Regions from separate parts of the Paenibacillus sp. FJAT-27812 genome, predicted to be linked through region 1. Evidence: riboswitches for the same ligand, from Rfam matches in the RefSeq annotation. Region 1 holds a riboswitch; the other holds the start of a gene.

Region 1 (5,113 bases):
TTGTCGAGTACGCCGTCAAGCAGCAATGCCGCGACATAAACAACGCCGGATGTAATGAGCAATTTCAGCATTTTCCCATTGCCGTCTTCATGGCTGTGGTCATGACCATGATCATGTCCATCATGCGTATGACCGTCATGATCATGGTGATTATGATTGTGCTCGGTATTTGATTCCGCGCTCGATTCGATGTAGGCATTGTCCGATTTTAAAATTTTTCTGACTTCGACCATGGAAATTTGCGGATTAACCGTTAATTTTCCTGAGTTATAGCTAAGCTTTGCATCATCGCCATGCTCCAATTGCTTGATCTCTTCCTCCATACGGAGGGCGCATCCGCCGCAGGACAGCCCCTTTATGCGATATTCATTCATACGTTAGCCTTCTTTCAAAATCAATATATGAATACTTGCTCATATAATATGCGAATCCAACATTTATGTCAAACTTATTCTCCCCAAATGTGACATAAAAACATAAAAAAACCATCGAGCTGTTTCTAAACAGTCCGATGGTATCATATTCGCAGGAAATGATCTCGTGCCTTTACTTAACAGATAAGAGTATACCGAGGAACGGAAGCAATATACCCATTAACATACTTGTGATAAATAGGCCGCGTTTTTCTCTTTTATATAGAGGAATCAGCATAGCCAGAGCAATGAGCCCGAGTGCGATCATCGCAAGCGGCGCAAAACCCCAGCTCCATTGCAGGTCTAAGGTTTGCATTTGGCCATGCAGCCGCTTAAATAACGGAGAAGGCGTCGGCAGCTCAAACTCGTCTTCATGCGGGGGCTCCTGTACGCCCATAAAGGCTGTAATGATAAGAACCGCAAGGGCTACAAACGTTTCAAGGCGAAGCCACCATAGCAGCTTGCGTTCATCTTTGCCATTATTCGTTAGCTTCGCCAGAAAACCGTTCATAAAGCCAAGAAGGAGAAGCGGCAGAAAGACAAGATGCTTGAGCAGAAGGGCTTCGCCGTAATTGATGCCCCATGAATTGATATATCCGTCAACGATAAGCGACATCATCACTAGCCCAGCGGCTATGATAAGCGCCATACTTACAATCGATAGCGGCGTAAACCAGCGGATAAAAGCGTTCCATCTCAGTTCGCCCCTTGTGAACCATGCTGCCAAGAGAAGCGTTCCAAGCCAAATCGATACGGCAGCGACATGGATGGATTGGGAGAGAAATCCCCATGTGGCGGAGAAACCGGTCGGGTGGCTTGCCCATCCGTGAGCAAGTATGCTGCATATCCAGGTGATGGCAAGCAGCCACTTGGTCCACTTATGCTGAAAGCCGCTTAATACCGTGATCATGTACATGACCGTACAGATGATAAGGTTCCAGATCCATGCGTTCCCGTAGTTGTAATCCTTTAATACGATGAGCAAAATTTGCACAAAGGACATATTTTCGGCAAAATCGCTGAGGACAATCGTTGTTCGTATGATTGACATAAACGAGAATAATGGAATGCCGAGAATCGCGTATTGGAATAAGTCCACTGGATATTTAATGGCTGGCTTTGAGCGGTCAGGAACGAATAAAAGACATATGTAACCGCCAGTAAAGGCAAAGGACAAATAAAGCAGTGTTTCGAAAAAGTAAATATACAAGGTTACCAGCTCCAAATTCCGTTTCGATGGTTAGTTTCTAAAGCATCATATCATAATTGGCAATAAATGAATGTATGCTCATATGACAAATGACCGAAAATTTGATATACAAGGATAGACTGCCTTAAACGTAATCTTTCTGATATAATGAAAAGTACGAATATAAAGGCGGTGGCAAAGAGAGATGGATCGAGTAGTGGAAGAACAATGCGACGATACTTGTTTAGGCACCGATATGAATCTGAATGTGTTAAATCAAGCAAAGCTGCAGGAGCAGACAGCGGTTGATTTGGCTGAGCTTTTTAAAGCGCTAGGTGATCCTACAAGGGTTAAAATGATACATGCTTTGCTGAACCATGAGTTATGCGTGCATGATTTATGCCTCGTACTCAGCATGGCGCAGTCCGCCGTTTCCCACCAGCTTCGCTATTTGCGCAATGTGAGAATCGTTAAGCGCCGCAAGGAAGGCAAGACGGTTTATTACTCCATTGATGATGACCATGTCAAAGAGATTTTTGTTCAAACCTTGAAGCATTTGGAGCACGCTTAAAAGCAAAGAGTAACTGTATGTAAATACGGATACTCTTTTTTTATCGGCTAGCTCGAGCACAGTTTTGGCATGAATAAATCAACTATTTGACAAACCAAAAGGAAAGATAATGAAAAATGAAAGGATTCTAATATAGATTTTGGAGGATTATGGCTGAAACAATCGAATTAAACTATACTATGTAGTCTATTTACGTGCCTAATTCTTTGTTTTTGTAAGAAACGGGGGAACCACCTAGGGTGAATTGCTCAAGGATTATCCTACAGCATAGGGATCTTCAACCGAACCCATAAGCTAACCTCGTAGGCAGCGAAGGGAGAAGCAGCTTTGAAAAGAAGTTTAGTCGTATTTTTATCCTGCATCATGTTATTGCTTGGCGGAGGGAGCGTGCTCGCTGAGAAGTCAGAGCGCTCGGTGCTTGACGCTTCAGTAGGCGATGTTATCGGAACTCCGTATAAATGGGGCGGCACAACGAATAAAGGATTTGATTGCTCGGGCTTTATTTTACATATTTTTAACCAGTTTGATGTGAAGCTGCCAAGAACATCCCAGTCTCAATCCGAGACGGGTACTGAGGTCAATAAAGATGAGCTGCGTGAGGGAGATCTTGTATTTTTTAATACAAGCGGAAAAGGAGTCTCCCATGCAGGCATTTACATAGGAGAAGGAAAGTTCGCTCATTCTTCTACAAGCAAAGGGGTTACGATTACGAAGCTGAGCGATAGCTATTATGAGAAGCGTTACGTAACGGCACGCCGAGTAATAACAGAGGATGCTTTTGCGGCAATGATGGAGTCGAAGTAAGGTGCCGCAGGTTATAACCGCAGAGGTTGAATAAGAGGCTGTGCAGAAGTTCATCGAACTTTTGCGGGGCCTCTTTTTTATGCCTTTTCAAAGTAGCGCAAGCGGCTGGCTAATTTGGAGGCGCTTTTTGAAGCTTTTTATGAAAACGCATACATGTCATTCTTGATTTCACCATTTTTGACTGTCCCGAAGGGGTGTCAGCCGCTTTAAATGCGATTGGTATATTTTGCGGATGCAGTAAAACCGGGGGTTTTCGGACAAAAATGACACATAATCGTTGTTGTCGGAATAGTCGGACTAGTTATTTTCCTTATATATCTTCATAAGAGTTATGCGCTTTCATGAAGATGGAAAACGACATATTTACGGGTTTTCCGTTTGTCGGCTATCGTTGTAATTGTAAGCGATAGCATTTGTGAAATCCTAATCGCCAAACACAAACAAGAACAATAATTACGAAACGGGGAAGGAGTGATTCTATGCAGGAGGTTAAACGTATTGCAACGGGCAGCATGCTGAAGCCGGGCAAGATGAAGAGCAGAGTGGGGAAAAGATTGTTTCAAAATTGGGAGCTGTATCTATTCATCGCCCCCGCCTTTTTCTACTTTCTTATTTTCTCTTATCTTCCGATGTATGGCATACAAATTGCGTTCAAAAACTTTATACCGACAAAAGGGATTTTAGGAAGCCCTTGGGTAGGTTTTGATCATTTTGTCCGATTTTTTGATTCTTATTACTTCTGGGACTTGATATGGAACACTTTGAGCATTAGCCTGTATGAACTGGCTATCGGGTTTCCGATTCCGATTATTCTGGCGCTTGCCTTCAATGAGATTAAGGGCGGCTTCTTTAAGAAGATGGCTCAGACCGTCACTTATGCGCCGCATTTCATTTCAGTCGTCGTTATGGCGGGTATGATCATTACGTTCCTGTCGCCTTCGTCAGGGATTGTCACGCACCTGCTTCAATGGCTAGGGTTTGACGCACCTGATTTTCTGACTGATCCGAGATGGTTTAAGACGATGTATGTGCTCTCAGGTGTATGGCAAAGCGCAGGCTGGGGTACGATCATATACTTGGCAGCGCTATCAGGCGTAGATCCAGGCCTGCATGAAGCAGCGATTATTGACGGAGCTTCACGGTTCCAACGGGTGCGTCACATTAATATTCCGACGATTGTCCCGACGATGACCATATTATTAATTTTAAATATGGGAAGTCTTCTAGGAGTAGGGTTTGAGAAAATTTTATTGCTGCAAAACTCGCTGAATATGGGAGCATCCGATGTCATTTCGACATTCGTGTATCGTTCAGGCCTTGTCGATGCCCAGTACAGCTTCTCGACCGCGATCGGCTTGTTCAATTCCGTTATTAATGCGTTTGTGTTAGTTGTGGTGAATCAGATTGTAAGACGTACCAATGAAAACAGCTTGTGGTAAAAGAAGGGGGTGCGACCGATGACGAGCGCCGTTAAAGAGAGCGGACGGGACAAAGTATTTCTCATTTGCAACTATATCTATGTGTTCTTGGCTTTTATTGTCGTAGCTTATCCGGTTATTTATATGATCAGCGCTTCTATAAGCGATCCTAAGCTAGTCGGTTCCGGCGAGATGTGGCTATGGCCCAAAGGCATTACGTTTGAAGGCTACCAGCGTGTATTCCAGAACACGAGCATTTGGACCGGATACGGCAACACCATCCTTTATACGGTGGTTGGAACGACGATCAATTTATTGGTGACGCTGCCAGCGGCATATGCGCTAAGCCGCAAGGATTTTATGGGACGCAACTTTTTTATGGGCATGTTTATGGTTACGATGTTTTTTGGCGGCGGCCTGGTGCCAAGTTATTTGCTCGTCAAGGAACTCGGAATGGTCAATACGATGTGGGCGATTGTCATACCGTCAGCCGCATCGATTTGGAACATTATCGTAGCCCGCACGTTTTTTCAATCCTCCATTCCAAAAGAGCTGCAGGAGGCCGCACAGATTGACGGCTGTACCAACCTGCGGCTGTTCATGAAAATTATTTTGCCGCTGTCGATGCCGATCATTGCCGTAATGGCTTTGTTCTACGGCGTAGGCAACTGGAACAGCTACTTCTCGGCACTTATTTATTTGAACGATGCCGCTAAAT
Region 2 (5,113 bases), 3.0 Mb from region 1:
TCGTGAAGATCGAGCTGCAGCGCAAAATGGAGGAAGCGGCGGAGAAGCTCGAATTCGAGCGGGCGAAGGAGTTCCGCGATCAGCTGGTTGCCATTGATGCGGTCATGGAGAAGCAGAAGATTACGATGCAGGATGCGCTTGACCGCGATATTTTCGGCTTTGCCGTTGATAAGGGCTGGATGTGCGTTCAGATCTTGTACATGCGCCAAGGCAAGCTTATCGAGCGGCATGGGACGACTTTCCCTTATTACGGGGAAGCTTATGATGACTTTATGACGTTCGTGACGCAGTATTATAGCGATAATCCGGCGCTGCCGAAGCAAATTTTGCTGCCGCTGCCGCCGGAACAGTCGCTCGCAGAAGGCGGAGCGGCAGAAGGAATTGCCGATGTGGATGACGCAGCTTCTACGCATGCGGACGACGTTATCGCGTCGCTCCACAACTGGCTCAAGGTAAAGGTGCTGATGCCGCAGCGCGGGCGCAAGAGCGAGGTTGTAACGATGGCTACGGACAACGCCAAGGTGATGCTCGACGAGAAGTTCCGTTTGATCGAGCGGGATGAGGAGCGCAGCGTCAAAGCATCGGAATCATTGGCTGGCTGGCTTGGTCTTGAGGAAGTGCGGCGGATTGAAGCTTTCGATAACTCGAACATCCAAGGAACGAATCCTGTCTCCGCGATGGTCGTCTTCACCGATGGCAAGCCAGACCGCAAGGAATACCGCAAATACAAGGTGAAAACGGTAAAAGGTCCCGATGACTATGAAACGATGCGGGAGGTCATCCGGCGCCGTTATGAGCGTGTACTCAAGGAGGAGCTGGCGGCTCCGGATTTGATCGTAGTCGATGGCGGCAAGGGACAAATATCGGCGGCGCTTGATGTGCTGGAGAATGAGCTTGGTTTATTCATTCCGGTATGCGGCCTCGTGAAGGATGCGAAGCACAAAACGGCGCAGCTTATGACGGGTGATCCTGCCGAGATCGTACCTTTGCCGCGAGACAGCCAAGAGTTTTATTTGCTGCAGCGCATTCAAGACGAGGTGCATCGATTTGCGATAACGTTCCACCGCGAGCAGCGCGGCAAGTCTATGGTCGAATCGAAGCTTGACTCGATTCCGGGCATCGGTGAGAAGCGACGCAAGCTTCTGCTGAAACATTTTGGCTCGATCAAAAAAATAAAAGAGGCCTCAGTCGAAGACTTTCGGCCCCTATCTATTGGTGATAAACTAGCTTCGCAAATTATAGCTGCTCTAGGGGAGGAGTCGTCGTAACAGACGGCTTCTTCTCTTTTTTGTGGCTCAAATATTTGAGAACAAAGGCAATCAGCACCGGCAGCACCGAGAAGAAGATCGCCGAGATGATATTTGGCGCTGTGCCAATCGTCAGCAGCGATAATCCGACCGCTACGCTGTTGAAGATCGCATGGGTGAACATGGACGTAATCAAGCCGTATCGGACGAAAATAAAGCTGAATATGAGCCCGATAATCATCAGCTCGATCAATCTTGTCGAGGACGGATAGAACGGATACATGACGTGTCCGAGCGCCCAGAAGAAGGTTGGAAGCAGCGCTGCGGCAAACGTATTTTTGAACCATTTGCGGAATAATCCGATACCGAAGAAGCGGAAGACAGCTTCCTCCGAAATCGCAGCCGCCCAAGCAAGCACTGGCATGAGCCATAAAATGCTCATGTTGTAAGGAGACTGCGTAGCGTCCGACGTATCCCAGGTGCCAATGGTCAGCCTTAAAGCGATGAAGATGACGGATTGCAGCGCGAACAAAATAATCGCGAATAAATAGGCGAGGCCAACGCTGCGCCATACATGGTCACCATAGCCTTTTTGCCCGAAGCGCGGCCATAATGCGCGGCCCTGTGCCTTCCATAAGCCATCGCCTGCGATTAATGAAATATAAATCGCGCCGGCCATTGGAATGGTTAGCAGCACCGTTACGACAGCCGTAACCGTCGTAGTCGCTCCGGCCATATCAGCCTCGCCCATCGAGGCCCGAATGCCGTCAAGCACATTCAGATTCATGATGATATAGGTGATAAAGTAAATGATGGTCAATATGATTCCATATTTGAAGGAAGTGAATTTCCGGTACAGAACGGCATAGATGATCGCCAAGATGAACAGAACGAAACTCATGAACAAGTAACCGAAGCCGGTAAGGAAACCAGCTATTTTGTCTTGATTTTTCACATAGCTGACATAATCATCCGGGGCGGCAAAGGCGGGCTTATATTTGGTTATGACCGTGCGCCCATCAACGGTTCGCGCGTCGATATGGATCGTTAATTTTGCGTCCTTAATGGCATAATCCGTTTTTGGCTGGCCCTGCCAATCTCCGTTGTCCAATATTTGATTGCCTTGAAATTCAACCCCGCTGAAGCTTTGATTCGTTAGGAAAGCGATAGCTTCCTTCGTTTTATCTGCGTCCGACAGCTCCTCGCCATCGATTAGAAAACGCCATGCCACAATTTTTTCGCTTTGCATATGTACGTAAACGAAGCCGCTGCCGCCGCCAATAAATTTCAAATCAACTTGGAACGTATCTGTCGGGAAACTAGAGTCGTATTTGTCAGCATACGTTTTGGTCAGTTTATTTTTGGATAAATAACCGTTCATGATTTTATCGGTTTGGTGGACGGCTTTAGCCGATTTCACCGTCAGTCCTGTCTGTTTCTCCGCGAAAGCGGCCGCGCGGCTCTCAGCGGTCGACTTCTCAATTACCTTTGTGTTTAATTCGCCGGATGCGATGGATGCGAACATGGGAGCGATGTCTACGGCTGCATAAATAATAAAGCAAGCAATCGCTGCCCATAAAAAACGTTTCCATTCGTTAGGCTTGATAGAATCAATCATGGATTCACCCCTACTGTCTTTATAATGAGTAGCTTATGACAATACATTAACATATTAATCCCTGAATTATCCAATGGAGATGACCGCTTGCACACAAGAAACAGCGAAATAACGATGTCCAGCAAGCTTGGAGCTTGCTGCTTCATTCCATTGCCCTAATTTGAGCAAATATCGTCCCTTTTGTCATATCTATCACCTTTATATCGGGACTGATTTGGGATTATAATCGTTAACGTCATACTAAATTGAATAGCACAGCCGAATTTCCTAAGGAAAACGGGGGAACCATAAAGTTGTCAAATGAGTGGAACAAGCTGCAAGCAAAAGCGGTTCAAATTTGGCGGCATGGGGTGAATTTTAGCGGAGGAGCATGATCTCTTGCCGCCGAATAGGGCTGCCTGTCCAGGCCCGAATCCGACAGCTAACCTCGTAGGCGTATTGGAACAGGACTCATCGCACAGAGCACTTGAGTTTCCAGTGCTTTTTTTTATGCTTAAAAACAAGCAATTATGATAAAACAAAAGAAGAAGGTAGCGGATGAAGATAGATTGGAATGTGCTCAAGTGGTCGCCGCCGCGCATATTGGTTAGCGGATTTGCGCTTATTATTTTACTAGGTGCCGTATTATTATCCATGCCATTTGCATCGGCAAGCGGCGAGAGGCTGCCGTTCATCGATGCGCTGTTCACGGCGACGTCAGCGACATGCGTAACGGGGCTGGTTGTCGTAGATACGGGTACATATTTCTCCGTCCCCGGACAGGTCATTCTCATGTGTCTATTTCAGCTCGGCGGACTTGGCTTTATGACGATGGCCACGCTGGTTGCGCTAGTGCTGCGCAAAAAAATTTCATTGCGAGAGAGGCTGTTGCTGCAGGAAGCGATGAATCAATCGAGCATGGAAGGCATCGTTCGGCTTATTAGACGGGTCATTGTATATTCGCTTGCGATAGAATTTGTGGGGTTCACGTTATTCTCCTCCCGGTTTGCGTTCGATATGCCCTTTGGCAAAGCGTTGTTTTTTGGCGCATTCCATGCGGTTTCTATGTTCAACAATGCGGGATTCGATATTTTTGGCGGCTATAGAAGCTTAACGATGTATGTATCGGATCCCATTGTTAATATAGCGGCAATGATGCTTATTATAACCGGCGGATTGGGTTTTGTTGTCATGTCGGATCTGATGGAGTACCGCAAAAACCGCAGGCTGTCGCTGCACAGCAAGGTTGTATTGTCGATGACGGGAGCCTTGATTGCAGTAGGCACTATCGTGATTTTTATATTTGAATTTTCCAATACGAAGACGCTTGGCTCGTTGGATTGGGGAGGCAAAATTTTATCCTCCTTCTTCCAGTCGGTCACGCCGCGGACGGCAGGAGCCAATACGCTTGATTATACGGCTTTGCGGCAAGCGACGATGTTTTTTACGATCATCCTGATGTTTATCGGCGCATCGCCGGGCTCGACAGGCGGCGGCATCAAGACCACAACCTTTACGACGCTGGTCGGAGCGGTTATTGCGATGATTCGCGGTCGCGAGGATATTGTCATGTTCCGGCACCGGCTTGGCAAAGACAGAATTTTCAAGGCGCTGACGATTACATTAATCTCGTTAGGTTTAGTTATTATTGTGACGATGACCTTGTCAATGACAGAGGATCAGGCGTTCATTAAATTATTATTTGAAGCAACCTCTGCGTTCGGTACGGTAGGATTGTCGATCGGCGTCACCCCGGAACTCAGCACAGTAGGGAAAATAGTCATTGCATTAACGATGTTTGCCGGACGGCTTGGGCCATTGACATTAGCTTACGCGCTGGGGCCTCGCACAGAAAAAGAATTGTACCGGCATCCTGAAGGCAAAATTACGATTGGATAGGGGAAGCTGCAAGTGGGTATGAAGAAGAAACAATTTGTCATAATAGGTTTAGGAAGGTTTGGCTCAAGCTTAGGCAGAGAACTCATCGAGCTAGGCAATGAGGTGCTTGGCATCGATAAGGACGAGGAGGCCGTTCAGGAAATGAGCGGCGTTCTGACCTATGCGGTATCTGCGGACTGTACGGACGAGGAAACGCTTCGTTCGCTTGGCGTGCGCAACTTTGACTGCGGCGTCGTCGCCATTGGCGATGACATTCAAGCAAGCATTTTAACGACCATCCTGCTTAAGGATTTAGGGGTCAAGAAGGTTGTTGCGAAAGCGATGAGCGAGCTGCATGGCCGCGTGCTTGAGAAGATCGGCGTAGACCGTG

The links. Region 1 has a riboswitch for cyclic di-AMP ahead of ADU23_RS13545 (C40 family peptidase). Riboswitches for the same ligand answer to the same signal wherever they lie in the genome.
Region 2: linked by a shared signal. The riboswitch ahead of ADU23_RS00800 (TrkH family potassium uptake protein) and the one ahead of ADU23_RS13545 (C40 family peptidase) in region 1 are both predicted to bind cyclic di-AMP.

The regions. Positions count from the first base shown of each region.
Region 1 covers NZ_LIGH01000001.1:3,220,900-3,226,012, forward strand. The annotation lists gene ADU23_RS13530 (heavy metal translocating P-type ATPase) at 1-374, opposite strand, end outside; gene ADU23_RS13535 (copper resistance D family protein) at 547-1,623, opposite strand; gene ADU23_RS13540 (ArsR/SmtB family transcription factor) at 1,808-2,173, shown strand; cyclic di-AMP (ydaO/yuaA leader) riboswitch at 2,359-2,497, shown strand; gene ADU23_RS13545 (C40 family peptidase) at 2,501-2,977, shown strand; gene ADU23_RS13550 (ABC transporter permease) at 3,490-4,416, shown strand; gene ADU23_RS13555 (carbohydrate ABC transporter permease) at 4,435-5,113, shown strand, end outside.
Region 2 covers NZ_LIGH01000001.1:179,987-185,099, reverse strand. The annotation lists gene uvrC (excinuclease ABC subunit UvrC) at 1-1,268, shown strand, start outside; gene ADU23_RS00805 (CPBP family intramembrane glutamic endopeptidase) at 1,237-2,865, opposite strand; cyclic di-AMP (ydaO/yuaA leader) riboswitch at 3,112-3,316, shown strand; gene ADU23_RS00800 (TrkH family potassium uptake protein) at 3,403-4,743, shown strand; gene ADU23_RS00795 (potassium channel family protein) at 4,762-5,113, shown strand, end outside.